Regions from separate parts of the Citrobacter sp. RHB25-C09 genome, predicted to be linked through region 4. Evidence: predicted binding sites of a transcription regulator. Region 4 holds the regulator's gene; each other region holds the start of a gene.
What was found. The regulator CRP, encoded in region 4, controls carbon source genes, mostly activating them, when cyclic AMP is high. The targets are predictions, from matches to a motif close to ATGTGANNNNNNTCACAT.

Region 1 (7,930 bases), 680 kb from region 4:
TCTACACCCTGGGGCCACTGACGACCGACATCGCGCCGGGCTATGACCATTTCACCTCCGGCATTGGCGCGGCAATGATTGGCTGGTTCGGCTGCGCGATGCTTTGCTACGTGACGCCAAAAGAGCACCTCGGCCTGCCAAACAAAGAAGATGTGAAGCAGGGGCTGATTACCTACAAAATCGCCGCCCACGCCGCCGACCTCGCGAAAGGCCATCCTGGCGCGCAGATCCGCGACAACGCCATGTCTAAAGCGCGATTCGAATTTCGCTGGGAAGACCAGTTTAATCTGGCACTCGACCCGTTTACCGCCCGCGCGTATCACGATGAAACCCTGCCGCAGGAGTCCGGTAAAGTCGCGCACTTCTGTTCGATGTGCGGGCCTAAATTCTGCTCAATGAAAATCAGTCAGGAAGTCCGCAACTATGCCGCCGCACAGACCATCGAAGTGGGGATGGCGGATATGTCGGAGAATTTTCGCGCCAGAGGCGGCGAAATCTACCTCAAAAAAGAGGAGGCGTAATGTATCAGCCTGATTTTCCCACCGTGCCCTTCCGTTTAGGGCTGTATCCGGTTGTTGATAGCGTGGAATGGATCGCACGCTTACTGGAGGCTGGCGTGCGCACGATTCAACTTCGCATCAAGGATAAACGCGATGAAGAGGTTGAGGCTGATGTGGTCGCGGCCATTCAACTGGGACGTCGCTATGACGCCCGGCTCTTTATTAATGATTACTGGCGACTGGCAATTAAGCACAAGGCCTACGGTGTGCATCTGGGTCAGGAGGATCTGGAAACCACCGATCTTAATGCGATTCAGGCGGCAGGGCTGCGACTGGGCGTCTCGACGCACGATGATATGGAGATTGACGTCGCGCTTGCTGCCCGACCGTCCTATATCGCACTCGGGCATGTGTTTCCTACCCAAACTAAGCAGATGCCTTCTGCGCCGCAGGGGCTGGCGCAGTTAGCTCGCCACATCGAAAGACTTGCGGACTACCCCACCGTCGCCATTGGCGGCATTAGCCTGGCACGCGCGCCGGACGTGCTTTCTACCGGCGTGGGGAGCATTGCCGTAGTGAGCGCCATCACCCAGGCGGCAGACTGGCAAGCCGCCACGGCGCAGTTACTGGCGATAGCAGGAGCGGGCGATGAATGATCGTGACTTTATGCGCTACAGCCGCCAGATCCTGCTGGCCGAAATCGCCGTTGAAGGCCAACAAGCACTGCTTGCAAGCCGTGTACTGATTATTGGCTTAGGCGGTTTAGGTTCCCCCGCCGCGCTGTATCTGGCGGGAGCGGGCGTCGGTACGCTGGTCCTGGCCGATGACGACGAGGTGCATATCAGCAACCTGCAGCGGCAGATCCTGTTCACCACTGAGGATATTGCCCAAGCCAAGTCGCAGGTAACGCAGCAGCGACTGGCGCAGCTTAACCCAGATATCACGCTGGTGGCTCTACAACAGCGTTTAACGGGCGATGCCCTCAACCATGCCATCGCGCAAGCCGATGTGGTACTCGACTGCACCGATAATATGGCCACACGCCAGGAGATCAACGCGGCATGTGTGGCAAACGATACCCCGCTGATTACCGCCAGCGCTGTCGGTTTTGGCGGCCAACTTATGGTACTCACGCCGCCCTGGGAACAAGGCTGCTACCGCTGCCTGTGGCCGGACGACGAGGAGCCAGAGCGCAATTGCCGCACTGCTGGCATCGTCGGCCCGGTTGTTGGGGTGATGGGAACGCTACAGGCGCTGGAGGCAATTAAATTGCTGAGCGGCATGGCAACGCCTGGCGGTGAATTGCGCCTGTTTGATGGTAAAACCAGCCAGTGGCGTTCGCTGGCTTTGCAGCGTGCCAGCGGCTGTCCGGTATGCGGAGGCCGAGATGCGCATTCAGTTTAATGATGAACCGATGCAATGTGCAGATGAACTATCGGTACACGACCTGCTGGTTCAGTTAAATCAGCTCAAACCGGGCGCTGCGCTGGCGCTGAATCAACAGATCCTGCCGCGCGAACAGTGGCGGCAACACATCGTGCAGGAAGATGACCACATCCTGCTTTTTCAGGTAATTGCAGGAGGTTGAGATGTTATGTATCGCCGATAAGACTTTTGATTCGCATCTTTTCACGGGAACGGGAAAATTCGCCTCCTCTGCGCTGATGATTGATGCGATCCGCGCTTCGGGGAGCCAACTGGTGACGCTGGCGATGAAGCGTGTGGATTTACATAAGCCAGGCGATGCCATTCTGGCACCGCTCATCGACGCGGGCGTCACGCTTCTGCCCAATACTTCCGGCGCGAAGACCGCCGAAGAGGCTATCTTCGCCGCCCAACTGGCGCGTGAAGCGCTGGGAACAAACTGGCTGAAGCTCGAAATCCATCCCGATGCCCGTTGGCTGTTACCTGATCCTATTGAAACGCTGAAGGCCGCCGAAGCGCTGGTCAAACAGGGATTTGTTGTACTGCCCTACTGCGGCGCGGATCCGGTACTGTGTAAACGTCTCGAAGAAGCGGGCTGCGCGGCGGTGATGCCACTCGGCGCGCCTATTGGTTCTAATCAGGGCCTGGAAACCCGCGCGATGCTGGACATCATTATTCAGCAAGCGACCGTTCCGGTGGTGGTCGACGCCGGGATTGGCGTACCCAGCCATGCGGCACAGGCACTGGAAATGGGGGCTGATGCAGTGCTGGTTAACACGGCAATTGCCGTGGCGGACGATCCGGTAACGATGGCAAAAGCGTTCCGACTGGCAGTGGAAGCGGGCTTGCTGGCGCGTCAGGCCGTTCCGGGCAGTCGCAGCAGTCAGGCAAACGCCACCAGCCCGCTGACCGGCTTTCTGGAGGCGCAGGCATGAAAACGTTCACCGACTACTGGCAACAGCTGAACTGGGACGACATCCGCCTGCGTATTCACAGCAAAACGGCCGCCGACGTTGAGCGAGCGCTGAACGCCGCCCGTCTCAGCCGCGACGATATGATGGCGTTGCTGTCACCTGCGGCAAGCGCATTTCTTGAGCCACTGGCGCAGCGTGCCCAGAAGCTTACTCGACAGCGGTTCGGCAATACTGTGAATATGTACGTCCCGTTGTATCTCTCTAATCTTTGCGCCAATGACTGTACCTACTGTGGTTTTTCCATGAGCAACCGCATCAAGCGCAAAACGCTCGATGAATATGAGATTGCGCGCGAATGTGCGGCCATTCGTGAAATGGGCTTTGAGCATCTTCTGCTGGTCACCGGTGAGCATCAGGCAAAAGTAGGAATGGACTATTTTCGCCTTCATTTCCCCGCAATTCGCCAACAATTTGCCTCATTGCAGATGGAAGTTCAGCCATTATCCGAAGCCGAGTATGCTGAACTGAAAACGCTGGGGCTGGACGGCGTGATGGTTTATCAGGAAACGTACCACCCGGCGATGTATGCAAAGCATCATCTGAAAGGGAAAAAGCAGGATTTCTTCTGGCGCCTGGAAACGCCGGACAGACTTGGGCGCGCTGGAATCGACAAGATCGGCCTGGGTGCGCTAATTGGCCTGTCCGACAGTTGGCGAGTGGATTGCTATATGGTCGCTGAACATCTGCTGTGGCTTCAGCAACAGTACTGGCAGAGTCGTTACTCCATTTCCTTTCCGCGTCTACGCCCGTGCGCGGGAGGCATTGAACCTGCCTCAATCATGGACGAACGCCAGTTGGTGCAAACCATTTGTGCATTTCGCCTGCTGGCACCTGACATTGAACTGTCGCTCTCCACGCGGGAATCCCCGTGGTTTCGCGATCGCGTGATCCCGCTGGCGATTACTAACGTCAGCGCATTTTCGAAAACGCAACCAGGAGGATACGCGGACAATCACCCGGAACTGGAACAGTTTGCGCCGCATGATGACCGCCGTCCCGAAGCTGTCGCAGCCGCCCTTTCCGCTCAGGGATTGCAGCCGGTATGGAAAGACTGGGATGCGTTTTTGGGGCGCGCCTCGCAACGCTTATGAAGCAGGATGCAAGTGCATAACTCTTTTCCGAGCCGCTACGAAAGAGAGCAAACGGGAGGTTGTGGTCCGCCTCTCGCTTTTTTTATCGTATGGCCGTCAGCAGCAGTGCTGTCCAGGGCGAAAGGCTTCTCCCTCGTTTCGCCCTGCCTTCCTGTGAAAAAAGTGATAGTTAGCTGTCATCATTAATAACGAAACGACAGTAATTTGTTTTTAAGATAACTCATAATGGACTATATCAGAAAGATTATAATTGTAGGCATCTTGTCCTGCTGTACCGAATACTCACTTTGCTTCAGGACCTCTCTCTTCAGGAACAATGAACAATAATGGCTCGTCATTCCAGAAACCTTTCTTTTACATCTCCTATTCTGATGAGCTTCTCGGGGATCCTGTTAAGTTTCGTTCTGATTGCGTTTTTTATCACCTTTACTCAGCGAAACGATTTTTTAGAGGATTATCATGGCATTAACAGAAACTTTACGCATAACCTGGCGGTAAATTATACCGAGTCCCTGTTACGTGAAAACGAGTATGTTCTTACCCGCGCAACCACATTCTTTTCCCGCAATGACCAACTCAATGAAATGGTGAATGTTAATCCTGAAGCGGGCATAAAGGTACTGATGCAGTTACAAACCCTGATGCCCACCGTCTCATCTATCTTTCTGCTGGATACCGAAGGACATTACCTGCGGGCACCGCAGGTTCTTAACAATACACACAGCCAAAAGTTTGATATCAAAACGCGCCCGTGGTTTCTGGAACAAGCCGAAGCCAGTACCTTTAGCCGCTACTCCCCGGTCTATCTGGAGTATTTCTCACAAAATCCGACGGTAACCGTCTATAAGCCGGTGATCTCGCCAGAAGGTATTCTAAAAGGCAGCCTGGCGTTCCAGCTCGATTTGACCTCAATGGGTTACACGCTGCGCCAGATGGTTGCTCCCGTACAATACGAGTTTTTTGTCGTCGACCGTGAAGGCAAAGTAGTTATACATCCGGATACGGGCGCGATTTTTAAGACGTATGTCAGCAAGAAGGTCATGAGTCAGATGACCAGCGGTGAGGGGTATCTCTACGAGTCGGGCAGTCAAACCTGGTATTACTATTACTCTTTTACTAACCCGGACTGGTTTGTTATTTATCGTGTTTCCAATTCGACGCTGTTAGACCTGACGCGTCATGAAACGAATATCGTCGCCTGGGGGTTTGCGCTGGCAGCCATCATGATTGTGCTGTTTGGCCTGTATTTACGCCATGCTTCTCGTACCGTGCTGATGAATATCATTAACGCGATCAAAACCGGCGATGTCAAACGAGCCCCGCGTCTTGAAGCAATGCTGAGTAAAGCCATTGAATCGAATAAAGAGCGCCAGATGGATTACGCACGCCAGGCAACCATCGACGCGCTGACCGGCTGCAAAAACCGCCGGGCTTTTGATAATGATATCGCCGCGCTGATGAACAATCATCAACCCTTTACACTGGCTTTAGTCGACATCGACAACTTCAAATCCATCAATGATACCTGGGGCCATCTGACCGGTGACATCGTGCTGCGTAACGTTGCCCGTGAAGGGATTCAGATCATGCAGCCAGCCTCAGTTTCAGTTTACCGCTACGGGGGAGAAGAGTTTGCCGTGCTGTTCTCCGGCGAACAACTCAACAATGCATTCTCGCTGTTGGAACAGTGGCGTATTCAGATTGCGGAGCGCACCTGGCGCGAAGAGAACCTGCACGTTACCTTTAGCGTAGGGCTGGGGGAATGGCATCTGCAAACGCAGGAAGAGCTCATCATGCGTGTGGACGAAGCATTGTATAAAGCAAAACAGGAAGGAAAAAACCGCATTATTGTGGCCGAACGCTGATCGCCCATGCCCCCCTGATAAGCCCGTTGCGACGGGCTTTTTTACAGATTGAGAATAACCGTAACCGGTTTCATTATTTGTGCTGTTTCTTTGTGATGTTTTACACACATTCTCGGTAAGACGGTTGTTCTCATCTCAAGCACGGACTAAAGATGAAGTATCAACGAAACCGTGAGAGCGAACTATGAAGAACATCGTTTTATGCTGTGCCGCAGGAATGTCCACCAGCATGCTGGTTCAACGAATGAAAGACGCCGCGCAGAAAAAAGGCGTTGAGGTTTCCATAAGGGCCGTCCCTGTCGCTGAATTCAAAGAAAATATCGCCACGGCGGATATAGTCCTGCTGGGACCTCAGGTCAAATATGAGCAGGCGAAATTACAGGCGCTGGCCGATCCGCTCGGCAAGAAAGTCGCGGTTATCGACATGATGGATTACGGCATGATGAAAGGGGACGCCGTGTTGGAAAAAGCCCTGAAACTGATGGAGCAATGACATGGAAGAACTCGAAACCATTATTATGGAGCTGCTGGTTAATGCCGGAGCAGCACGTAGCCAGGCATTAACCGCGCTGCAACTGGCACGCAAAGGAGATTTTGCCGGTGCGGAACAAGCAATGTCTGAGTCGCATGAATACGTGAAGCAAGCGCATAAAATCCAGACACAGCTTATTGGCATCGATGAAGGCACGGGCAAGCTTCCGGTGAATCTGATCACCGTTCATTCGCAGGACCATCTCATGAACGCGATGGTTATTCAGGATCTGGCCGGCGATATGATTGAGATTTACCGTCGGTTACCCCCCGCCGCGTAGGTAAAGAGCTAACAGGTATGAATAGCGCCGGATGGCGGCTTCGCCTTATCCGGCCTACAAACAATCTCATAGGCCTGATAAGCGTAGCGCCATCAGGCATGAAGGCCTTTCACCGTATCCAGCTTACAATCCGCCAGGCATAAAAAAACCCGCCGAAGCGGGTTTTTTATTAGCTGCATCAACGATTACTCGTTATCGGAACCGCCCAGACCTGCGTTCAGCAGTTCTGCCAGGCTCGCGGACGCATCTTCTGCAGTCACCTGCGGTGCTGCCGGGAGTTCACCCGCTGCACGGCGACGCATACGATCCTGGTGGTACGCATAACCGGTACCCGCCGGGATCAGACGGCCCACGATAACGTTCTCTTTCAGGCCGCGCAGTTCGTCGCGTTTACCCGCAACGGCTGCTTCGGTCAGGACACGCGTGGTCTCCTGGAACGATGCGGCAGAGATGAACGATTCGGTTGCCAGAGACGCTTTGGTGATACCCAGCAGATCGCGGGAGAATGTTGCACCCACTTTGCCGTTCGCTTCCAGTTCGCGGTTCGCGATCTTGACGCGGGAGTATTCAACCTGCTCGCCTTCCAGGAAGTCGGAGCTACCTGCGCTTTCGATGGTGGCTTTACGCAGCATCTGACGAACGATAACTTCAATGTGTTTATCGTTAATCTTAACGCCCTGCAGACGGTATACGTCCTGTACTTCGTTAACAATGTAACGAGTCACAGCATGCACACCACGCAGACGCAGAATGTCGTGCGGCGCTTCCGGACCGTCGGAAACCACGTCACCACGTTCTACACGTTCACCTTCGAACACGTTGAGCTGACGCCATTTCGGAATCATCTCTTCGTACGGTTCGCTACCGTCTACCGGGGTGATAACCAGGCGGCGCTTCCCTTTGGTCTCTTTACCGAAGGAGATGATACCGCTGATTTCAGCCAGGATTGCCGGCTCTTTCGGACGACGTGCTTCGAACAGGTCCGCAACGCGCGGCAGACCACCGGTGATGTCCTTGGTACCGCCGGATTCCTGCGGTACACGCGCCAGGGTGTCACCAGAACTGATCTGTACGCCATCTTCCAGCTGAACAATCGCTTTACCCGGCAGGAAGTACTGCGCAGGCATATCGGTACCCGGGATCAGAACGTCGTTACCCTGAGCATCAACGATTTTCAGTGCAGGACGCAGATCTTTACCACCGGTAGTACGTTCAGCAGAATCCAGAACCACCAGAGAAGACAGACCGGTCAGCTCGTCGGTC
Region 2 (7,930 bases), 1.3 Mb from region 4:
CGATTGCCAACACATTGGGTCAGGTTGCCGCGCTGGTCTTCTCCATCGACGCCCCGCTGAAAGTTTTACTGGGTGATGCCGACAGTAAATATATTCCACAACGCCTCTGCCGGACCAACGCTTCCGGAACCCCGGTCAACGGGTATCTCCTGACGCTGGTGCTGGTGGCTATTTTGATTATGCTGCCTACGCTTGGCATCGGGGATATGAACAATTTGTACAAATGGCTGCTGAACCTTAACTCAGTCGTGATGCCGCTGCGCTATTTGTGGGTGTTTGTCGCGTTCATTGCAGTCATTCGTCTTGCGCAGAAATATAAGCCGGAATATGTGTTTATTCGAAATCGTCCGCTGGCGCTCACCGTGGGTATCTGGTGCTTTGCCTTTACCGCGTTTGCCTGTTTGACCGGTATCTTCCCGAAAATGGAGGCGTTCACGCCGGAATGGACGTTCCAGCTTACGCTGAATATCGTCACGCCGTTTGTACTGGTGGGATTAGGATTGATATTCCCGCTGCTGGCGAGAAGAGGGCGCTAAGAAGATAAGCGGTGGGTAATGAAGAGAATTACCCACCGTTAAAATTAATACATCACTTTATGACCATATTGCTCGAGAATGCCTTTCACGCGCTCCATGGTTTCTTTCTTCGGTGGTTTAACGCCGTCCAGCTTGTACTCTTCGCCCATGGCCACCCATTTGTGTTTGCCCAGCTCGTGATACGGCAGCAGTTCGATTTTTTCCACGTTGCCCATATCGCGGGTAAACTCGCCGAGGCGATGCGCGGAGTCGTCATCGTCTGACCAGCCCGGCACCACAACGTAGCGGATCCAGACGTTAATATCTTTATTGGCCAGATAACGGGCGAACTCCAGCGTGCGGTGGTTAGAAACGCCGACCAGGTTCTGGTGGATCTCATCGTTCATTTGCTTCAGGTCGAGCATCACTAGGTCGGTCACTTCCAGCAGTTCGTCAATGACCGGGTCGTAACGACGGACGAAACCGTTGGTGTCCAGGCAGGTGTGGATCCCTTCTTTTTTACAGGCGCGGAACCAGTCACGCACAAATTCTGCTTGCAGGATCGCCTCACCACCTGATGCCGTCACGCCGCCGCCAGACGCGTTCATAAAGTGGCGGTAGGTCACGACCTCTTTCATCAGTTCGTCAACGGTAACTTCTTTGCCGCCGTGCGTATCCCATGTGTCGCGGTTGTGACAGTACAGGCAGCGCATCAGGCAGCCCTGGAAAAAGGTGATAAAGCGGATACCTGGCCCATCAACGGTGCCACAGGATTCAAAGGAGTGAATGCGACCAATAACTGACATTGCGGTGTTTCTCCAGATGTGGCCCATCCGGGGCCTGTTGTATGCGCACAGCTCATGGGCTGTGTCGAGTCTGTTTTGGCAGATACCCTAAGTATAGATAGCTGACAAACCAGGCTGCGAGGGTGGGCTATTTGCTAAAAAGGCCCCACTTACGTGGAGCCTTTATTGTACGCTGTTTCAGTCAGACAAGGAATTACATGGTCTGAGTGAAGGTACGAGTAATAACGTCCTGCTGCTGTTCTTTAGTCAGGGAGTTAAAACGTACTGCGTAACCAGATACACGAATGGTCAGCTGAGGATATTTCTCAGGGTGTTCCATCGCATCCAGCAGCATTTCACGGTTCATGACGTTCACGTTCAGGTGCTGACCACCTTCAATGGACGCTTCGTGATGGAAGTAACCATCCATCAGACCCGCGAGGTTAGTTTTACGGACTTCGTCGTCTTTACCCAGCGCGTTTGGAACGATAGAGAAGGTGTAAGAGATACCATCTTTCGCGTAAGCAAACGGCAGTTTAGCCACGGAGGTCAGAGAGGCAACAGCACCTTTCTGGTCACGACCGTGCATCGGGTTAGCACCAGGTCCGAACGGCGCGCCAGCACGACGACCGTCTGGGGTGTTACCCGTTTTCTTACCATACACAACGTTAGAGGTGATGGTCAGAACAGACTGAGTCGGGATAGCGTCACGGTAGGTTTTGAGTTTCTGAATTTTCTTCATGAAACGTTCTACCAGGTCAACCGCCAGGTCATCAACACGAGCGTCGTTGTTACCAAACTGCGGATATTCGCCTTCGATTTCGAAGTCGATAGCCAGACCGTCTTCGTCACGAATCGGTTTAACTTTCGCATATTTGATTGCAGACAGGGAGTCAGCCGCAACGGACAGACCAGCGATACCACACGCCATGGTGCGGATAACGTCACGGTCGTGCAGCGCCATCAACGAAGCTTCGTAGCTGTACTTGTCGTGCATGTAGTGGATGATGTTCAGTGCGGTGACATACTGCTTAGCCAGCCAGTCCATGAAGTGATCCATACGCTCCATCACTTCGTCAAAGTTCAGAAGATCGCCTTTGATCGGCTCAGACTTAGGACCAACCTGCATTTTCAGTTTTTCATCAACGCCGCCGTTGATAGCGTACAGCATGGTTTTCGCCAGGTTTGCACGCGCACCGAAGAACTGCATTTGTTTACCAACAACCATCGGGCTTACGCAGCAAGCGATAGCGTAGTCGTCGTTGTTGAAGTCCGGACGCATCAGGTCATCGTTCTCGTATTGCAGAGAAGAGGTGTCGATGGACACTTTAGCGGCGAATTTCTTGAAGTTCAGAGGCAGTTTTTCAGACCACAGAACGGTGATGTTCGGCTCCGGAGAAGGACCCATGGTGTACAGGGTGTTCAGGAAGCGGAAGCTGTTTTTGGTTACCAGAGTACGGCCGTCAACGCCCATACCGCCGATAGATTCAGTTGCCCAGATCGGGTCACCAGAGAACAGTTCATCATATTCTGGGGTACGCAGGAAGCGAACCATACGCAGTTTCATGACCAGGTGGTCAATCATTTCCTGAGCATCTTGTTCAGTGATTTTGCCTGCTTTCAGGTCACGTTCGATGTACGCATCCAGGAAGGTGGAGACACGACCGAAGGACATTGCTGCACCGTTCTGAGACTTAACCGCAGCCAGGTAGCCGAAGTAAGTCCACTGGATAGCTTCCTGAGCGTTGGTTGCCGGACCAGAGATATCGCAGCCGTATTTAGCCGCCATCTCTTTGATCTGACCCAGAGCGCGGTGCTGTTCTGCAATTTCTTCACGCAGACGGATAGTCGCTTCCAGGTTTACGCCATTTTCCAGATCGGACTGCAGAGACACGAACTGAGCGTATTTGTCTTTCATCAGGAAGTCGATACCGTACAGCGCAACGCGACGGTAGTCACCGATGATACGACCACGGCCATACGCATCTGGCAGACCAGTCAGAACGCCAGATTTACGGCAGTTCAGAATGTCTTTGGTATAAACATCGAATACACCCTGGTTGTGGGTTTTACGATATTCGGTGAAGATTTTTTTCAGCATCGGATCCAGTTCGCGATTGTACGCTTTGCAGGAACCTTCAACCATTTTGATACCACCGAACGGAATGATTGCGCGTTTCAGTGGTGCTTCAGTCTGCAGACCAACGATTTTCTCAAGGGCTTTGTTGATGTAGCCAGCATCGTGAGAAGTGATGGTGGAAGCAACAGAGGTGTCAAAATCAACTGGCGCGTGAGTGCGGTTTTCCAGTTTAACGCCTTCCATTACGCTGTCCCACAGCTTGGTGGTCGCGTCAGTCGCGCCAGCCAGGAAGGATTCGTCACCCTCATATGGAGTGTAGTTTTTCTGAATGAAGTCACGGACGTTTACTTCATTCTGCCAGTCACCTTTGGTAAAACCTTCCCAGGCTGTGGCTAACTTTTCATTAAGCTCGGACATGTAACACCTACCTTCTTAAGTGGATTTTTTATTTACTACGTGAAACTGGCATCAAATTAATGATGATCGTTGCCACGCAGGTAAATGACCCAGTATGTCAACCCAACCAGTAAACCGCCGCCGATAATGTTGCCGATCGTAACCGGAATCAGATTATCAGTGATGAAGTTCATCACGGTCAGGTGAGAAAATTGTTCCGGTGCTGAACCTACGGCGGTCCAGAATTCCGGGGTGGCGAAATCACGGATTATGATACCCATCGGGATCATAAACATATTAGCGATACTGTGCTCAAAACCGCTGGCGACAAACATAGCTACCGGTAAAACCATGATGAAAGCTTTATCCATCAGGCTACGGCCTGAATAGCTCATCCATACGGCCAGGCAGACCATCAGGTTTGCAAGGATGCCGAGAGCGACGGCTTCAACAAAAGTATGGTGCATTTTATGGTCGGCCGTTTGCAGAACATTCATTCCCCATTGACCATTCGCAACCATGTATTCGCCAGAAAGCCACATCAAAAGCACAAAGAGCAGGCAACCTACCAGGTTACCAAAATAGACGTTGAGCCAGTTCTTCGCCAGTTGGCCCCAGGTGATACGTCCACTGGCCTTCGCGACAACAATCAGCACGGTTGAAGTGAAGAGATCGGCGCCGCAGATGACGCAAAGAATCAACCCCAGAGAGAAGCAGATACCGCCTACCAGTTTTGCCATACCAAAGGGCATCGTTCCCGTGCCGGTCGTTGCAGTGATATAGAAAACGAAAGCGATAGAAATGAACATACCGGCAGTAATTGCCAGATAGAAAGTCTTAAGCGGATGTTTCGTTGCTTTATAGACACCTGCTTCTTCGGCCACTTTGGCCATTGCAGCAGGAAGAATAAGATCAAAAGGGTTGTCAGCTTTCACACTAACTCTCTCTTTATTAAGTCGGCGACGAGATACTAACAAAGCATTATAGATGAGAAATTGATGTAGATCATATCTCGCCTGGCTTATAGGCCCGCAATACGCATGGTTTTTATGCGATAACGGCGTAATTTATTGATAATGATGATAAAAATAAATTTTAAAATTTAGCAAATGAGTTGAAAATTTTCCTTACCTGAGCGTTTGAGCGGTTAATTACTATGTAGTAATCGATAAAAGAATTAACAAATACAGATTAATTCTTGTAATAAAGGTTACCAATATTTAACCGAGTTATTACATTTATTTTTATTGATGCAAAAATAAATAAAACGGGGCACCTAAAGCGCCCCGTAATATAGCTCAGACAATTCTATAAGCCTACAATATGCAAGCTAATTGTTTTTATTTTGACCAATATGCAGCTTTCGCACGCTGAAGTTTTTCATAAGCCTTCAGCAGAGACTGATGAGAGGCGAACGCATGCAGGTCGAGGTCGACGGGTTGCAGACCATAGAACGGTGCCTCACCGCTCAATGCCGCGCTTGCCGCTTCCACCGCATCCGCGCCATACATGCGTACAAACGCATTCAGGTATTGCAGCGGTTCGCGTTCTTCTTCCTGCGACAGGAGCAGCAGCGTTTGCAGGCAACGATAATAGTTCGCACGTTCAGCGCTAAATATTGATGCATTGAACTCCATCGTCCATTCCGTCCAGATCAGCGCCTGATCCAGATCGCCGCCCGCCAGGGCCAGCATCGCTTTCAGTTCACCAATGCGCAGGGTATACCAGCCGTTATCCGTGCCGGTTGCCAGACCCAGCAATTCACGCACACGAGTGAAGTCGTCAAATCCTTCTTCATCAAGTTGCTCGATCAGATTGAGATAATCTTCTTTATCCCAGTCGCTACCAGGCAGCGCGAGCAGGGTTTCACGCAGGTGGCTACCCATGCTGTTATTTGCCAACCACAAATCTTCGGCAGGATAGATATCAGACATCCCTGGCACAATGATGCGGCAGGCGTAGACGCTGAGGTGTTCATAGTCAGCAATGTAGACTTCTTTATCTTCGGCGTTGAAGATAGCCATCAGCGTGGCAAATTCTTCTTCCGTGGTGCCTGAGAAGTTCCAGTCTGCAAAGGCGTAATCGGCATCTTGCTTGAACAGATCCCAGGAGATCAGACCGCTGGAATCAATAAAGTGGGTTTCCAGATTGGTATGTTCAGCAACTTCTTCGTCATCGAAGGTTGGTGGCGTAAAGACGTCCAGATCTTTAAGACCGCGTCCTTGCAGCAATTCGGTGACGGTACGTTCCAGCGCGACGCCAAAATCAGGATGCGCGCCGAAAGAGGCAAAGCAGGTGCCGTTAGCCGGATTGAATAACACCACGCAAATTACCGGATATTTGCCGCCCAGCGAGCCATCATAAGCAAAGATAGGGAATCCTTCCGATTCCAGCTTTGCAATGGACTCAACAACGGACGGGTAGCGTGCAAGCACCTCGGTCGGAATTTCCGGCAGGCTGATGCTCTCTGCGATAATACGGTTTTTCACGTAACGTTCGAACACTTCAGACAGCCCCTGAACGCGTGCTTCATTGCGCGTGTTACCGGCGGACATGCCGTTAGAGACGTACAGGTTGCCGATAATATTCATGGGAATATAAACGGTCTGGTTATCCGACTGACGGGTAAACGGCAGGCCACAAACGCCGCGCTCTTCATTGCCGGACTGGAGATCAATCAACATGCTGCCCGTCAGTTCGTTTTCCGGGTCGTAGAAAGCGCGCAGGCGCGCATCCAGCAGACCTTCAGGCACATCGTCACTGTCGTTCAGCGGGAACCATTTCTCGTTCGGGTAGTGGACGAACGGACCATTGGCGATGGTTTCGCCCAACCAGAAATCGGCGAAGAAGTAGTTGGTCGACAAACGCTCAAAATATTCGCCGAGCGCAGAGGCCAGCGCGGCTTTTTTAGTTGCGCCTTTGCCGTTGGTGAAACACAGCGCGCACTCTTTATCGCGAATATGCACGGACCAGACGTTTGGCACTGGGTTCAGCCAGGAGGCTTCCTCAATCTGAAAACCAAGGTCGAGCAGTTTTTGCTGGAAGCGAGCGATGGAGTCTTCCAGTGCGGCGTCTTTGCCGGGAATAAATGTTTGCGTCATGAAAATCACTTTTGTCGTACGGAAAGCGCGCAATGATACGGGTTTTATGTGACTGACGCTATCGCCGCTACCGACGCGGCGTAAATAAAAGTTTTGGCTATGCTTTTAAACAGTGAAACTGGTTAAGAGCATAAAAATGAAAGCATTTGATTTACAACGGATGGCACTCGATAAAGTCCCTATGGAGTTTCTGGCGGAAGTCGCCGTGCGCAGTCTTTACACCTTCATATTGGTTTTTCTGTTTCTGAAAATTACCGGCAGACGCGGTGTGCGCCAGATGTCGTTGTTTGAGGTACTCATTATCCTGACGCTGGGCTCTGCCGCTGGTGATGTCGCCTTTTATGACGACGTTCCACTGTTGCCTGTGCTGGTGGTGTTTATCACCCTCGCGATGCTGTATCGGCTGGTGATGTGGCTCATGTCGCGCAGCGAAACGCTGGAGGATCTGTTTGAAGGCAAACCCGTCGTCATCATTGAAGATGGTGAACTGGCGTGGTCAAAACTCAACAGCGCCAACATGACTGAATTTGAGTTCTTTATGGAGCTTCGGCTCAGCGGCGTCGAACAGCTTGGCCAGGTCCGCCTGGCGATTCTCGAAACCAACGGGCAAATAAGCGTGTATTTCTTTGAGGATAAGGATGTGAAACCTGGACTGAACATTCTGCCGGCATATTGTACCCAGCGCTTTAAGGTGATGCCGGAACCGGGAGATTATGCCTGCGTGCGGTGTAGCGATGTAGTGACACTGGGCGCCGGTGAAAGCCTGATTTGTCCGCGCTGTAAAAATTCAGAATGGTCGAAGGCCAGTCGGGCGAAACGGATCGTCTGACAGCAATAAATGTCGGAACAGGGCGGTCAACACCATAGAATCTGTTGTGTGAGCGACCGCTCATTTTTACCCCAACCCGTTTTACCCATTGCGGCGCGTGTCACTGAATGATAAAACCGATATTCACAGGAATAACGTATACCTAATGTCTGTTGTTGCGTGCTGCGCAAACGATAAGATGTTAAGGGAATAATAACGCAGCGTGGTGAGGGGAAATGGCTCAG
Region 3 (7,930 bases), 2.0 Mb from region 4:
GTGTGATTATCTTTACCGTCATCAACTACGGCCTGACCTACATCGGCGTTAACCCATACTGGCAGTACATTATTAAGGGCGGAATTATTATCTTCGCCGTTGCGCTGGACTCCCTGAAGTACGCGCGTAAGAAGTAATTCTTCGTAATGGAGAAACCGGCGCAGAGTGCTCTGCGCCGGTTTTTTTATTTGATAAACAAGAGCCAGATGCCGGTGAGCAACGCCCCCAGCGCGATGCCGAAATAGACGGTGATCCAGGTCCAGAAGACGCCGGGTTGTGTGGTGCGCTGGATGATCAGGGGTTCTTCCTTGCCCTTTTCCGTTTTCTCAACGGTACCTGAGCGCAGACCCTTAATGCCTTCTCTGAATGTCCACGCCACAATCATCAGTACGCCAATGACGATAAATATCGCTTTCCCTTCCATGCTTGTTTCCTTTTATTTTTTTTGCTGTTCAAGCAATTGTTCTGGTGTCACCGCGGGATATCCCTGCGCATTATCGGGTACCTGATGCGGTGCTGGAATCGGGACGAGCGGCCCTAAGAAACGCGGCTCACGCTTAAACAGATAGAGGTCCGCCAGGGCGCCAAAACGCGCGCCAAATTCACGAACGCGTACCGTCAGCATATCTTTCGGTGACGGCACAGCATAACACTGCGCCTGAATCCCCATATGCAAAGCGATAAACAAGGCTCGTTCGCAGTGAAAACGCTGGGTAATGATAATGAAATCATTGGTATCGAAGACTTTACGGGTACGTACTATGGAGTCGAGGGTGCGGAAACCGGCGTAGTCCAGTACGATATCGGCAGGATCGACGCCAGCAGCAATCAGATCTTTTCGCATCGTCATCGGCTCGTTGTAGCTTTGCAGAGCGTTGTCACCGCTGAGCAGCAAATAGTTCACTTTGCCGCTGTTATAGGCGTTCAGCGCACCCTGAATTCGGTAACGGTAATACTGATTGATGACCCCGGTACGGTAATATTTGGCGGTGCCAAGCACAACCCCCACCTGGCGGTAGGGCAGGTCCTGCAATTCATCATAAATATAAGGCGCAGTTTTCCAGCTCATCCAGCGATCGAGGCCAAGCGCAGTCAACAGCAGCAAGCCGATCAGGACTAACAGGCTGTAGAAAACGCGCTTTAACATGAAGGAAACTCAGTCAGAGGATGAAAGTGCATTCAGGCTACTGTACACGAAGGCGTAGCGCAAGAAACAGCAGCCTGATTGGGGGTATTTTCAGCAATTTGGATCAAGGCATGTAGGCCGGATACGGTGCGTCAGCATTGCCTGATGGCGCTGTGCTTATCAGGCCTACGGGCACGGCGCAGTTTGTAGGCCGGATAAGGCGCGTGAGCGCCGCCATCCGGCATTACTGGAACACAAGATTATCCCAACAGCACGCGATCAATATTACTGCAACCTAACGCTTTCAACGTCGCGGCGGTGGCGTCCCACTGAATCAACGGCGCGTCGGCTTTTTCCGCCAGAATGGCCCGCTTAATATCCGGATAGTCATAGCCGTTCAGGCTGAGCAGGTTCAGCGCGCCTTGCAGCGGCGGCAACGTCGGGTTAAACGCGGCATTTTCCGCATAACTGCCCGTAAAGATACGGCCATCGTTACACTCCAGCGCGACGCCACTGGGCGATTTACTGTAAGGCATATGGCAACGGTTGGCGGCGGCAATGGCAGCCTGGGTTAACGCATCGCCTTGCAGGGCAAAGCCATGGTTTTGCTCGTCCATCAGCAGGGTTTTGATCTCCAGATCTTTTGGCCCGAAAGCGTCTGGCAAATAGTCACGCAGGGTGTGCGGTTCACGACCCGGCAGATGGATGCGCAGCGCCAGACCGCTGTTTAATTCGTTCATAAACTGACGGCAGTGGCCACAAGGCGTGTAGTTAACCGTAATTGCCGCGAGTCCTTTTTCACCACGCATCCACGCGTGGCTAATGGCGCTTTGTTCGGCGTGAACGGTTTGCTGCATGGTGGCGCCCAGGAACTCCATATTGCCGCCGAAATACCAGACGCCGCTAACGCCGCGCGCAATTGCGCCTACGTTAAAATTCGATAGCGGAGTTCGCGCACAGGCCGCAGCCAGCGGAAGCAAAGCGAAGGCCAGCGCGTCCTCATCCAGTCCTGTCGCGCTTTTCAGCGTCGACACCTGCTCAGCGGTCAGCGACGCGGGGAAATGTTCTTCCGCGAGAATGGGGGCCAGTGCTGATTGCAAATTTTCCGCCAGTTGGCTGAACGCAGTGTGAAAACGTGGGTGCATGGCGTTGCCTCATAACAATGTAATGGGATCGTAGTGTACGAGCCTGTTTCGTCTTTATACGTGATCAACATCTCATTGTGATTGCAACTTATGAAACAAAAATCAAAATTGCGCGAACCATCGCAAATTTTAGCCAAAAACAGCGAGAATTATCGGAAATAAAAACGGGGCAATCAGCGAGGTTATAATTCCGCAGATCACCAGCGCCAGCGAGCTGAACGCGCCTTCCTGATAATCAAGCTCGGCGCAACGCGCGGTACCCAGGGCGTGGGAAGCGGTACCCATCGCCAGACCGCGCGCGGCCTTGGTGCGAATACGCATTGCGTTGAGCAACGTATGGCCAAAGACGGCACCGAGAATACCGACGAAAATCACGCAAACCGCGCTCACCGCTGGAATACCACCGATGCTGCCGCCTACCGCCATGGCTATTGGCGTGGTGACGGACTTCGGCAATACCGACGCGGCAATCTCAGGCGTTGCGCCCATCAGCAACGCGACGCCAGTACCGGTGACCATTGCCACAATGCTGCCCACGAAACAGATGGTGATGATGGATTTCCAACGGGCGCGGATCTGGTGCAACTGTTCATACAAAGGGTAGGCCAGCGCAACAACCGCAGGTTGCAGCAGATCGTTAAGCACCTCGCTGCCTTTAAAATAGCTCTGGTAAGGAATACCCGTGATGAGAAGGAAAGGGATGATGACCACCATCGCCACCAGTAGCGGGTTAAGTAAGGGAAACTTGAAGCGTACTGCCAGTTTACGTGCGCCAAAAAAGACGGCTAAGGTCAGGGGTAATGACCACCAGATTGATGCCATCATTTATCTGCTCCTTTCTGACCCACGACTTTGCGCTCGCCGTGGACCAGGTGCGAACTCCAGCTCACCACCAGAAAGACCACCAGCGTGCTAATGGCGCAGGAGACAACCACCGGGCCGAACTGCGCGCGTAGCAGATCAAAGTACTGCATCACGCCGACGCCAATTGGCACAAACAGCAGCGCCATATAGCGGATCAGTACGTAGCAACCGGGATTAACCCATTTGGCGGGGATAATCTGCAAGGCCAGCAGAACAAACAGGATAAGCATGCCAATAATACTGCCGGAAATGGCGACGGGCAGCAGTGACGCGATAAAAATGCCTGCATACAGGCAGGCATAAATCAGCGCAAACGCGCGCAAATATTGCCAGATGATATTCAATGACTTACTCATGGTGTAATTCCTTGACGTCAACAACGACGCCTGGTAGGACAGGCTTTCAATCATCATACAATTAAACCTGAAACTGTGCTATCGATCACATCATGAATTCTGCGCATGGCAATGATAGACAGCGGTAACGTCAGGTAACTCCGTGAATTGCGTTAAACCTGTGCCAGAAAATGCAGAAAGCGGCTCAGCGCAGCGGAAGGCGTTTCATTTTTCCTCCAGAACACCCCGACGCTGCCTTTTTGTTCGATCTTCGGCAGATTGAGGATCACCAACTGACCCTGGCTGGCATAGCGTTGCGCCAGACGTAAAGAAAGAATAGAGATCATATCGCTGCTTTGCAGCAGGTTGGTGCTGACGTTCATCGACGCCGATTCAATAGTGTTTTCCGGCAGCATAACGCCATTATCGACCAGAGCATTATCGATACTAATGCGGATAGGCGTGCCCGTTGGCCAGACTATCCAGCGCCAGTTGGCGAGTTCGCTCCAGCTCAGCGTCGCGTGCTTCGCCAGCGGATGGTTTGGACGGGCGACAAAGCAGACGGGTTCGGTGTAAAGCACCTGATAATTGAGGGGCAGCTGTAACGCGCGCCCGCCAACGCGGCCAACGACCACATCGACCGAACCGGCAAGCAGGTCGTGCAGCAGCGGGGTCATCACTTTTTCTTCTATGTTCAGATGCAGCGTTGGCATTTCTTCCAGCAGGCCGAGAATCGCCTGTGATACGCAGTCGGTCGCTACCGGCGAACAGCCGATTTTCAGGCTGCCCACCAGCCCGCCTTCCTTAAAGCGTGCCATTTCATACTGTGAGCGTTCCAGATCGTTAATTAAACGCTGGGCATGTTGCAGCAGTAATTTCCCCCCTTCTGACGGGCGCAGGCCTTTACTGTGACGCTCGAAAAGCGTGATCCCAATCTCATCTTCAAGCTGTGATAGCCATTTTGACAGCGCGGGCTGGGTGATATTCATCATCCGGGCGACGTGCGTCAGATTTCCCTGTTCGCCTAGAGCCATCAGCATTTGCAGGTGATGCAGTTTGAGTTTTTGCGCCCAGTTTGCCATTTGCTATAACCCCCAGGTTATGTCTCTGCATGAAATGCCATTGTACATTTTATCGCCCAATCTACAAACTCGTAACATACCAAAAACAAAAGAACCTCTTTCTCTCCCTGCACCGAGGCATTCACAATGATTCAACGACGTGAACTACAAGCGCTGATCGATGCTGCACCCGTCGGCAAGATCCACTGGCGGGTCATCATCTGCTGCTTTCTGGTGGTAATGCTCGACGGATTCGATACCGCCGCAATTGGATTTATCGCCCCGGATATTCGTACCCACTGGCAACTGACCGCCGGCGATCTGGCCCCGCTATTTGGTTCGGGGTTGCTGGGGCTGACGGCGGGCGCGCTGCTCTGTGGGCCGCTTTCGGACCGCTTTGGTCGCAAACGGGTCATTGAGCTTTGCGTATTCCTCTTCGGCGCGCTCAGCCTGCTGTCGGCATTCTCGCCGGATCTGCAAACGCTGGTTATTCTGCGCTTTCTGACCGGCCTCGGGCTGGGCGGCGCGATGCCCAATACCATTACCATGACCTCCGAATATCTGCCTGCGCGCCGTCGCGGCGCGCTGGTGACGCTCATGTTTTGCGGCTTTACGCTGGGTTCGGCAATGGGCGGGATTGTCAGCGCACAGTTGGTACCGACTATCGGCTGGCATGGGATTTTAGTGCTCGGCGGCGTGCTGCCCCTGATGCTGTTCTTCGTGCTGCTGGCCGTACTGCCGGAGTCGCCGCGCTGGCAGGTTCGTCGCCAGTTGCCGCAGGAGACCATTGCCAAAACGGTCAGCGCTATGACCGGGGAGCGCCACGACAACACTCATTTCTGGCTCAACGAAACCGCCGCCGTGGCAAAAGGCAGCATCCGCCAGCTTTTTGCCGGGCGTCAGTTGCCCATTACCCTCATGTTATGGGTGGTGTTCTTTATGAGTCTGTTAATTATCTATCTTCTCTCAAGCTGGATGCCGACGCTGCTGAACCATCGCGGTATTAACCTGCAACAGGCTTCCTGGGTCACTGCGGCCTTCCAGATCGGCGGAACGCTGGGCGCGCTGGCGCTGGGAGTGCTGATGGATAAGCACAACCCGTTCCGGGTGCTGGCCGTGAGCTATGCGCTGGGGGCGGTATGCATCGTCATGATTGGTCTGAGTGAAAACGGCCTTTGGCTGATGGCGCTGGCGATCTTCGGTACCGGCGTGGGTATCAGCGGATCCCAGGTTGGCCTGAACGCCTTAACCGCCACGCTTTATCCGACCCAAAGCCGCGCGACGGGCGTGAGCTGGGCTAATGCTATCGGCCGCTGCGGCGCGATTGTCGGCTCGCTTTCCGGCGGGGTGATGATGGCGATGAATTTCTCATTCGATACCCTGTTTTTCATTATCGCCGTGCCGGCGGCTATCAGCGCGGTAATGCTTACCCTGCTGACGGTTGCTGTCCGCCAGTCGGCCTCTGTCCCTGACACCCTGCCTCGTGCGGGCGTCGTGAACGAATAAGGAGAATCCCTATGTCTGAACACAATCAGGATGTTAAAAACAACCGTCAGCAGTTCTACCAGCATATTTCTGGTCAAAACCTGACGCCGCTGTGGGAATCGTTACACCACCTGGTGCCGCAAACGCCGAATGCGAACTGTGCTCCGGCGTACTGGAACTACCAGGAAATTCGCCCGCTGCTGCTGGAAAGCGGCAATCTGATTGGCGCGAAAGAGGCGGTACGCCGCGTGCTGGTGCTGGAAAACCCAATGCTGCGCGGCCAGTCGTCAATCACCTCGACGCTGTATGCGGGATTACAGCTGATCATGCCCGGCGAAGTGGCACCGAGCCATCGCCATAACCAGTCGGCCCTGCGCTTTATCGTTGAAGGGAAAGGGGCGTTCACGGCCGTTGACGGCGAGCGGACGCAGATGCATGAAGGCGATTTCATTCTGACCCCGCAATGGCAGTGGCACGATCACGGCAACCCGGGCAATGAACCGGTGGTCTGGCTGGACGGGCTGGATCTGCCGCTGGTCAACCTGCTGGGCTGTGGTTTTGCTGAGGATTACCCGGAAGATCAGCAGCCGGTGATGCGTAAAGAGGGCGATTACCTGCCGCGCTACGCCGCCAACATGCTGCCGGTGCGTCATCAGAAAGGGAATTCCTCACCGATTTTCAACTACCGCTACGACCGCAGCCGTGAAGCATTACATGACCTGATGCGCCTCGGCGACGCCGACGAGTGGGATGGCTACAAGATGCGCTACGTCAACCCGGTGACGGGTGGGTCTCCAATGCCGTCGATGGGTACCTTCCTGCAACTGCTGCCGAAAGGGTTTGCTTCGCGAGTGGCGCGCACTACCGACAGCACCATTTATCACGTGGTCGAAGGGGCCGGACAGGTCACCATCGGCAACGAGAGCTTCAATTTTTCAGCAAAAGATATCTTCGTGGTACCGACGTGGCACGGCGTGTCATTCAACACCACAGAAGAGACGGTGTTATTCAGTTTTTCAGACCGACCGGTACAGGAAGCCCTCGGGTTGTTCCGTGAAGCACGCTATTAATTTTGGGAGAGCGCAATGACTAAGTATGTTTTTGAACCACAGGCCCCCGTTACCGTACCGGTTGTGGGCAGCGACGAACAATTCCCGGTGCGCCGCGTTTATTGCGTAGGACGTAACTATGCCGCCCATGCCCGCGAAATGGGCTTCGATCCGGATCGCGAACCGCCGTTCTTCTTCTGTAAGCCGGCTGACGCGGTGGTCCCGGTGGCGGCGGGAGAGACGCTGGCGTTGCCGTACCCTTCGCAAACGGACAACTACCACTATGAAATTGAACTGGTGGTCGCCATTGGCAAGAAGGGCAGCGATATCCCACTGGAAAACGCCAATGAGTATATCTGGGGCTATGCGACCGGACTGGATATGACCCGCCGCGATCGCCAGATGGAGATGCGTCAGATGGGGCGTCCGTGGGAGACTGGCAAAGCGTTTGATCTCTCTGCGCCTATTGCGCCTCTGCATAAGGCGAGTGAGATCGCGGATATCATCAGCGCGCCCATCTGGTTGCAGGTCAATGGTGACGATCACCAGCGCAGCGATATTCGTCACCTGATTTGGTCTGTGAATGAAACAATCAGCTATCTGTCCGGATTCTTTGAACTGCAACCGGGCGACCTGATTTTCACCGGCACGCCGGAAGGGGTGGGAGCCGTGGTGAAAGGTGATGTGATCACCGGCGGCGTGGACGGGTTAACGCCAATCGCCGTGAAGATTGTCTGAGGTGATTTATGAAGCTGTACAGTTTTTTCAATAGCTCAGCCTCTTACCGCGTGCGCATCGCGCTGGCGCTGAAGGGTATCGACTACCAGACCGTGGGCGTCAATATTCGTATCGGCCAGCAAAACGA
Region 4 (7,930 bases):
AGTGATGTATTTAAATGTTTATTGGTAATTTCTGGTGGTGTTACATTTTTTAGTGTGATCTATATCACATGTTAAATCAGGTCTTAAAAGATACAGATGTTTCTGGCAGGTAAAATTAGGTAAAGGGATGGCCTTGTTCCTGAAGGCTCTTTAGAATCATCTCACTTGCTTTTGTTACTGCATTCGTAAAGGAAATCTCATGCTCAAATCGACTCTGGCGGCAGTCGCAGCTGTTTTCGCCCTTTCTGCTATCTCTCCCGCAGCGCTGGCAGCTAAAGGGGATCCGCACATTCTGCTGACCACCTCTGCGGGTAATATTGAACTGGAACTAAATAGCCAAAAAGCGCCCGTTTCGGTGAAAAACTTTGTCGATTACGTGAACAGTGGGTTCTACAACAACACGACGTTTCACCGTGTGATTCCGGGCTTTATGGTTCAGGGTGGCGGCTTCACCGAGCAGATGCAGCAGAAGAAACCGAATCCGCCAATTAAAAACGAAGCGGATAACGGTCTGCGCAACACGCGCGGCACCATCGCGATGGCCCGCACAGCGGACAAAGACAGTGCGACCAGCCAGTTCTTTATCAACGTGGCTGATAATGCGTTCCTCGATCACGGTCAGCGCGACTTCGGGTACGCCGTATTTGGTAAAGTTGTGAAAGGCATGGACGTTGCCGATAAAATCTCTCAGGTTCCGACAAAAGACGTTGGACCTTACCAGAATGTTCCTTCAAAACCGGTAGTTATCCTTTCCGCTAAAGTTCTGCCCTAACCCTTTCCCGCGCGGGCGCCTCTCGTCCGCGCAGTTTTACCTTCCCTGCATAACCGCGTTTTGCTGCTTATACTTGTGGCAAACACGGATCAATCAGGGAGGCGTAAAGTGAAAAAACTCACCGACAGGCAAAAATCCCTTCTCTGGGAACAGCAGCGAAACGCGAATTTTCAGGCCAGCCGCCTTCTTGAGGGGGTCGATAGCCCGCTAGTAACGTTGAGTGCCGAAGAGGCGCTGGCGCGTCTTGATGAACTCCGGAGGCACTATGAGCGATAAAATTGGCGACGATCGCGATCCGTATTTGTACCCGGGGTTAAACGTTATGCGTAACCGATTGGGCATTCGCCAGTTGGAGCGCCTGACGCAGGCTGCCTGGGAACTGACGGCACTGCGTGCGGCAACCATTGAACTTGGCCCACTAAAGCGGGGATTACCCCACCTGTGTGCTATCCACCGTCAACTTTACCAGGACGTCTTTGACTGGGCGGGGCGACTGCGTGAAGTGGATATTTATCAGGGAGATACGCCATTCTGCCACTTCGCTTATATCGAAAAAGAGGGCAACGCTCTGATGCAGGATTTGGAAGAAGAGGAGTATCTGGTTGGCTTGCCGAAGCCTCAGTTTGTCGATCGCCTTGCGCACTACTACTGTGAAATTAATATGCTGCACCCGTTTCGCCTCGGCAGTGGAATGGCGCAGCGGATCTTTTTCGAACAGTTGGCGCTCCACGCTGGTTATCTCCTGAACTGGCGCGATATCCTCGTAGATGACTGGAACCGGGCGAATCAGGAAGGGGCGATGGGGGATCTGAGTGCATTACAGGCGATATTTCGTAAAGGGGTAAGCGAAGCCGAGGAAACTGAGTAGAATAGCGCGGTTCTTTGGTTCCGGAGCCGCTATGATCCTGCTTATCGACAACTACGATTCATTTACCTGGAATCTCTACCAGTACTTTTGCGAACTGGGTGCGGAGGTCGTGGTTAAGCGTAATGACGAGCTGACGCTGGCGCAAATCGATGCGCTGAACCCAGCAAAAATCGTAATCTCTCCCGGCCCTTGCACGCCGGACGAGGCTGGTATTTCGCTGGCGGTGATTCGTCACTACGCCGGGCGAGTGCCCATTCTCGGTGTCTGTCTGGGGCATCAGGCGATGGCGCAGGCATTCGGGGCTACCATTGTTCGTGCCGCGCGTGTTATGCACGGAAAGACATCACCGATTACCCACCGCGGACAGGGCGTATTTCAGGGATTAGCCAATCCATTAACCGTCACCCGCTACCATTCGCTGATTATCGACCCCGCGACGCTTCCTGACGACTTAGTGGTCACCGCCTGGAGCGAAACGCAGGAAATTATGGGAATTCGCCACAAAGAGTGGGATCTGGAAGGCGTGCAATTCCATCCGGAAAGTATTCTCAGTGAGCAGGGACATCAACTGCTGGCAAATTTCCTCAATCGCTGATTTATGGTTGCTATTGAGTGATTTTTTATGCATATTTTGTGATTATAATTTCACATTCATGTATGCGTAACTGGATGATCATAAGATGGCAACTGAACAAACGGCAGTAACTCGCGCAACTTTCGATGAAGTCATTCTGCCAGTTTATGCACCGGCAGATTTTATTCCGGTGAAAGGTAAGGGCAGTCGGGTCTGGGATCAGCAAGGTAAAGATTACATTGATTTCGCCGGGGGGATTGCCGTAACCGCGCTGGGGCACTGCCATCCGGCGCTGGTGGATGCGCTGAAAACCCAGGGGGAAACGCTCTGGCATACCAGCAATGTTTTCACCAACGAACCGGCGCTGCGCCTGGGCCGAAAGATCATTGATGCCACGTTTGCCGAGCGCGTGCTATTTATGAACTCCGGTACCGAAGCGAACGAAACGGCCTTTAAGCTGGCGCGTCATTACGCCTGCGTGCGTCACAGCCCATTCAAAACAAAAATCATTGCCTTCCATAACGCCTTCCATGGTCGCTCGTTGTTTACTGTAAGCGTGGGCGGTCAGCCAAAGTATTCGGACGGCTTTGGACCCAAACCGGCGGATATTGTACACGTGCCATTCAACGACCTGCATGCAGTGAAAGCGGTGATGGATGACCATACCTGCGCGGTGGTGGTTGAACCGGTGCAGGGAGAAGGCGGTGTGCTTGCCGCCACGCCGGAATTCCTGCAAGGATTGCGCGAACTCTGCAATCAGCATCAGGCGCTGCTGGTGTTTGATGAAGTACAAAGCGGGATGGGGCGTACTGGCGATCTCTTTGCCTATATGCACTATGGCGTAACGCCGGACATTCTCACCAGTGCCAAAGCGCTGGGCGGGGGCTTCCCGGTTAGTGCCGTGCTGACCACGCAGGACATTGCCTCGGCGTTTCACGTCGGTTCACATGGCTCCACGTATGGCGGTAATCCGCTGGCCTGTGCGGTGGCAGAGGCGGCATTTGATATTATCAATACGGCGGACGTACTGAACGGTGTTGTGGCGAAGCGGCAAAGATTCGTCCAGCATTTACAGGATATCGATGCACATTATGACGTGTTCAGCGATATTCGCGGTATGGGCCTGCTGATTGGTGCAGAGTTGAAGCCGCAGTTTAAAGGTCGGGCGCGTGATTTCCTCTATGCCGCAGCCGATGCGGGCGTAATGGTTCTTAACGCTGGACCGGATGTGATGCGTTTCGCTCCGTCGCTGGTGGTGGATGACGCGGATATCGATGAAGGGATGGCGCGTTTTGCCCAGGCGGTGGCGAAGGTCTTAGGTTTGTAGGCCGGATAAGGCGTTGCGTTAACTTTTCATATCCCGTAGTCGACGACTGAGCCAGATCCCATGATGTGGGCGTTGACGCCAGGCCACTGAGGATATTGTGTGCATGGTGTTCAGATGTCCCAGAATCCGTTGTAGATGCTGTTCCAGGGTGCTTAACGAGCCGTGGGGCGGCATCTCCGGTGCTTCCAGAATATTCACATCTCCCGAACTACCCGGCCCGTCATACTCCAGCCTCTGCTGACAGCGCTGTAGCGCGATTTCACACGATTGCAGATACCGCTTCGCCAGGTCTGGAGTCAGCATCGTGTGCTCGCGCGCCAGCGTCGTCATGGCATTAATGTGCTCGACGATAAACTGGCTGTGCGTAACCCATAGCTTCATATCGTCCAGATAGTGTTTGTTAAAGCCCGGCTCCTGCATGGCCTGGTTCAGCGAGTTAAATAGCGTATTGTGCGCCTGATTGACTCGCATCCGCTGATACGCCAGCGGTGTGGCCTGCGGATCGTCACTCAGGATCAGGCGAATGGCCTCCTGGTCGGCCTCAAGCGCATCGTGGGCATTTTTGCGCAGCAGGCCGCTCTGCCATTGTGGCCACAGCCAGACGGTGCCGCCAAACGCGATCAGACAGCCAATAATCGTATCGACAAAGCGAGGAATGATGAACTGCTCGCCATCCAGCGTCAGCAGTTGCAGGGTATATACTGCCGTCACCGTAAACCCAACCGTTGCCCAGCCGTAATTTTTGCGGATCGTCAGATAACTCACCAGGGTAATGAGCAGCATCAACAACAGCGTATACCCCTCCGGAATATGAAAGTGCAGCGTGGCGCCGGCTACGATCAGCCCCACCAGCGTCCCAGCGCAGCGGTGCAGAATACGTACACGCGTTGCCCCGTAACCGTTTTGGGTAACAAACAACACCGTCATCAGTATCCAGTAGGGTTTCGGCAGATGCAGCGCGGTTCCCATCAGGCTGGCAACGCTTAACATTACGCTGATGCGCCCGGCATTACGCAACGCCGGCGATTTCAACGAAAGGTAGTTTTTCAATGCGGGCAGCAGCGGTAGACGCCGCTGCTTATCGGCCATGAGATCGCGGGGATACAGCGGGCGTTGGGTGCGCAGCACCCTGGCGATACGGCTAAAGTGCCAGTAACAGAACTGTCCCACCGGATTGTCAGGATGTTGATTAGCGATTTTCTCAAGAGCACCAAGCTGCTTTTCCATGGAAAATCGCGTTGGCAGACGGTGATAAAGAATATCATCGGCTAACACCCGCAGACGGGCTGCGATAACCTGCGCGTTCCAGCGGATGACCTGTTCCGCATGGCTGCGTTCGACCAGCTTCTGTACCTCCTCCGGCTGATGCAGACTGACCGAGATATGCTCCTGCAGATCAAGTGCTTCCTGAAATGCGCGCAGCATTCGCTTGTAGTCATTATTGCGATGCGCGGAAAGCATATGCATTTGCTGATAGCACTGGGTAATCAGATCGACGGCTTTCTGTTGCCGGGCCAGCAGCGGCGGCAGGGCTTTTTCCGGATCGGTATGCTGTGTCAGCATGCTGTATTTCGCTTCACAATAATCGGCGAGTTCACGGTATAGCAGGCTAAGCGACTCACGTAGGGGTTGTTCACGCCATAGCCAGAGCCAGAACCAGTTGAACAATCCGTACCATAAGGTGCCCAGGGCATAGATGAGCAGTGGTTCCCAGACCGGCATATTCCCGGCCAGACTCAGCGTGAAAATCGCGGCGATCAGCGACGCCGGAAGCAGCCTGGCGTGGAGCGCGCTTAACTCTGCCGTGACGCCGAGAGTCAGCGTTAGCCCGGTCAGGATCAACGGCAGGGGGACGTCCTGAAACAACAGCAGTTGCATCACCAGACTGCATCCGGCAAACAGCGATGCGCCAATGATCAGACGTTTGAAGAAGCGCTTATGTGGAGTGTCGAGCCCGGCGATATTGCAGCAGGCGGGGACGAGAGCAAAGAGTAAGCCCAGATGTAACTGACCAATGAACAGCCCGATGCCCACAGGTAAACACAACACCAACGTTTGGCGTAGTGCGTAGTTGATCTCCGGGTGATAAATCAGTCTGCGCCACATGGGTAAAACAAAAAACGGCGCGCTACACAGTAACGCACCGTTTCGACGGAATTAACGTGTACCGTAAACGACGATAGTCTTACCGTGTGCGGAGATCAGATTCTGATCTTCCAGCATTTTCAGGATACGACCAACGGTTTCACGAGAGCAGCCAACGATTTGACCAATCTCCTGGCGAGTGATTTTGATCTGCATGCCATCCGGGTGAGTCATCGCATCTGGTTGTTTCGCCAGGTTCAGCAGAGTCTGGGCGATACGACCGGTTACGTCGAGGAAAGCCAGGTTACCGACTTTTTCAGATGTAACTTGCAGACGACGAGCCATCTGAGAAGACAGGCGCATCAGAATATCCGGGTTTACCTGAATCAACTGGCGGAATTTTTTGTAGGAAATCTCAGCCACTTCACATGCTGTTTTAGCACGTACCCATGCGCTACGTTCCTGGCCTTCTTCAAACAGGCCCAATTCGCCAATAAAATCACCCTGATTCAGATAAGAAAGGATCATTTCTTTCCCTTCCTCATCTTTAATCAACACAGCCACTGAGCCTTTAACGATGTAGTACAACGTTTCCGCTTTTTCACCCTGGTGAATCAGCGTGCTCTTCGACGGGTACTTATGAATGTGGCAATGAGACAAGAACCATTCGAGAGTCGGGTCTGTTTGCGGTTTGCCAAGCACCATGCGCGATTATCCTCTGTTATAAGCTGTCTCCAGAGTCAGAAAAAGTCGCTGCTCTGGGTTTGCAAAAAAATGCTTCCCGAATCCTGGGAAGAGGCCGACAAAAACGAACTTCAGCCTGTAAATTGATGTCCTCTGCATACATGTGGTACGTCAATATATTACTGTAGCATCCTGACTGTTTTAGCATAGCTTTAGCCGTGTGTCTCCTGGTGTCTCGCTTCAGCATGACGCAGGTCGCCTTCCGTTGCGAGAATTGTTATGTGCGCGTAATCTGTAAGGAAAATTAACGCACTGGAGTTAAAAATTATGCAAGCGCGTGTTAAATGGGTTGAGGGTTTAACCTTCCTTGGGGAGTCCGCTTCCGGGCACCAGATTTTGATGGACGGTAATTCAGGTGACAAAGCCCCCAGTCCGATGGAAATGGTGCTGATGGCGGCGGGGGGATGTAGCGCGATTGATGTCGTTTCTATCCTGCAGAAAGGCCGTCAGGATGTGACCAACTGTGAAGTCAAACTGACGTCTGAACGTCGTGAAGAAGCACCACGCCTGTTCACCCATATTAATCTGCACTTTATTGTGACCGGCAATGAGCTGAAAGATGCCGCCGTCGCACGTGCGGTGGATCTCTCTGCGGAGAAGTATTGTTCTGTGGCGCTGATGCTGGAAAAAGCCGTCAACATTACCCATTCGTATGAAGTGATTGCGGCGTAATGGTCAGTGCCTGATGGCGCTGCGCTTATCAGGCCTACAGCAGGCGTCGTTTTGTAGGCCGGATAAGGCGTAGCCGCCATCCGGCAAACCTCACTTTACTCGATTTTTTTGCCTTCCATCAGTCGCTGTACCAGCGGCAGCATAATCAGTTCCATTGCCAGCCCCATCTTGCCGCCCGGCACCACTAATGTATTGATATGCGAAATGAATGAGCCCTGCAGCATCGCCAACAGCCAGGGGAAATCGATCCCCTCAAGATTACGAAAATGAATCACGACAAAGCTTTCATCCAGTGACGGAATACCTCTCGCCGCGAACGGGTTGGAAGTATCTACCGTAGGGACGCGCTGGAAGTTAATATGCGTGCGGGAAAACTGTGGGGTGATGTAATTGATATAGTCATCCATGGACCGGACCACGGAGTCCATCACTGCTTCGCGGGAATGACCGCGTTCACCCGTGTCGCGGATTAATTTTTGGATCCACTCCAGGTTAACGATGGGCACTACGCCCACCAGCAGATCCACATGACTTGCGACTTCGTGCTGTGGCGTCACTACGCCGCCGTGTAGCCCTTCATAGAACAGCACATCTGTGGGCTCCGGCAGAGGCTGCCAGGGGGTAAACGTACCCGGCACCTGATTCCACGGTACAGCTTCGTCGTAGGTGTGCAGGTACTTGCGCGACTGGCCTTTGCCCGTCTGCCCGTATTCAATAAAGGTTTGTTCCAGTAGGCCAAAGTCGTTGGCTTCGGGACCAAAATAGCTGATATGCCGCCCGGCGTCTCGCGCCTTGCGGATCGCCATGTCCATCTCCGGACGGGTATAGCGATGAAAACTGTCGCCTTCCACCTCGGCTGCGCGCAGATTTAACTGGGCAAAAATTTTA

Region 1: a site for CRP is predicted at 5,946-5,963, ahead of HVY19_RS19310 (PTS sugar transporter subunit IIB). Genes of this name have one in related genera too.
Region 2: a site for CRP is predicted at 4,770-4,787, ahead of focA (formate transporter FocA). Genes of this name have one in related genera too.
Region 3: a site for CRP is predicted at 3,565-3,582, ahead of HVY19_RS13120 (CidA/LrgA family protein). Genes of this name have one in related genera too.

What each region holds. Positions count from the first base shown of each region.
Region 1 is NZ_CP057483.1:4,074,783-4,082,712, forward strand. Features, by position in the region: gene thiC (phosphomethylpyrimidine synthase ThiC) at 1-521, shown strand, start outside; gene thiE (thiamine phosphate synthase) at 521-1,156, shown strand; gene thiF (thiazole biosynthesis adenylyltransferase ThiF) at 1,149-1,904, shown strand; gene thiS (sulfur carrier protein ThiS) at 1,888-2,088, shown strand; gene thiG (thiazole synthase) at 2,090-2,860, shown strand; gene thiH (2-iminoacetate synthase ThiH) at 2,857-3,990, shown strand; gene HVY19_RS19305 (sensor domain-containing diguanylate cyclase) at 4,317-5,855, shown strand; gene HVY19_RS19310 (PTS sugar transporter subunit IIB) at 6,040-6,348, shown strand; gene HVY19_RS19315 (PTS lactose/cellobiose transporter subunit IIA) at 6,350-6,667, shown strand; gene rpoC (DNA-directed RNA polymerase subunit beta') at 6,853-7,930, opposite strand, start outside.
Region 2 is NZ_CP057483.1:1,660,046-1,667,975, forward strand. Features, by position in the region: gene HVY19_RS07700 (amino acid permease) at 1-536, shown strand, start outside; gene pflA (pyruvate formate lyase 1-activating protein) at 581-1,321, opposite strand; gene pflB (formate C-acetyltransferase) at 1,515-3,797, opposite strand; gene focA (formate transporter FocA) at 3,854-4,711, opposite strand; gene ycaO (30S ribosomal protein S12 methylthiotransferase accessory factor YcaO) at 5,117-6,877, opposite strand; gene HVY19_RS07725 (DUF421 domain-containing protein) at 7,014-7,706, shown strand; gene serC (3-phosphoserine/phosphohydroxythreonine transaminase) at 7,922-7,930, shown strand, end outside.
Region 3 is NZ_CP057483.1:2,795,260-2,803,189, reverse strand. Features, by position in the region: gene mglC (galactose/methyl galactoside ABC transporter permease MglC) at 1-137, shown strand, start outside; gene HVY19_RS13140 (DUF2542 family protein) at 185-424, opposite strand; gene sanA (outer membrane permeability protein SanA) at 437-1,147, opposite strand; gene cdd (cytidine deaminase) at 1,387-2,271, opposite strand; gene HVY19_RS13125 (CidB/LrgB family autolysis modulator) at 2,401-3,096, opposite strand; gene HVY19_RS13120 (CidA/LrgA family protein) at 3,093-3,491, opposite strand; gene HVY19_RS13115 (LysR substrate-binding domain-containing protein) at 3,644-4,552, opposite strand; gene HVY19_RS13110 (aromatic acid/H+ symport family MFS transporter) at 4,679-6,037, shown strand; gene gtdA (gentisate 1,2-dioxygenase) at 6,049-7,086, shown strand; gene HVY19_RS13100 (fumarylacetoacetate hydrolase family protein) at 7,102-7,803, shown strand; gene maiA (maleylacetoacetate isomerase) at 7,812-7,930, shown strand, end outside.
Region 4 is NZ_CP057483.1:377,116-385,045, forward strand. Features, by position in the region: gene ppiA (peptidylprolyl isomerase A) at 200-772, shown strand; gene HVY19_RS01680 (YhfG family protein) at 881-1,048, shown strand; gene HVY19_RS01685 (putative adenosine monophosphate-protein transferase Fic) at 1,038-1,640, shown strand; gene pabA (aminodeoxychorismate synthase component 2) at 1,672-2,235, shown strand; gene HVY19_RS01695 (aspartate aminotransferase family protein) at 2,321-3,541, shown strand; gene HVY19_RS01700 (YccS/YhfK family putative transporter) at 3,560-5,647, opposite strand; gene crp (cAMP-activated global transcriptional regulator CRP) at 5,699-6,331, opposite strand; gene HVY19_RS01710 (OsmC family protein) at 6,638-7,042, shown strand; gene HVY19_RS01715 (phosphoribulokinase) at 7,138-7,930, opposite strand, start outside.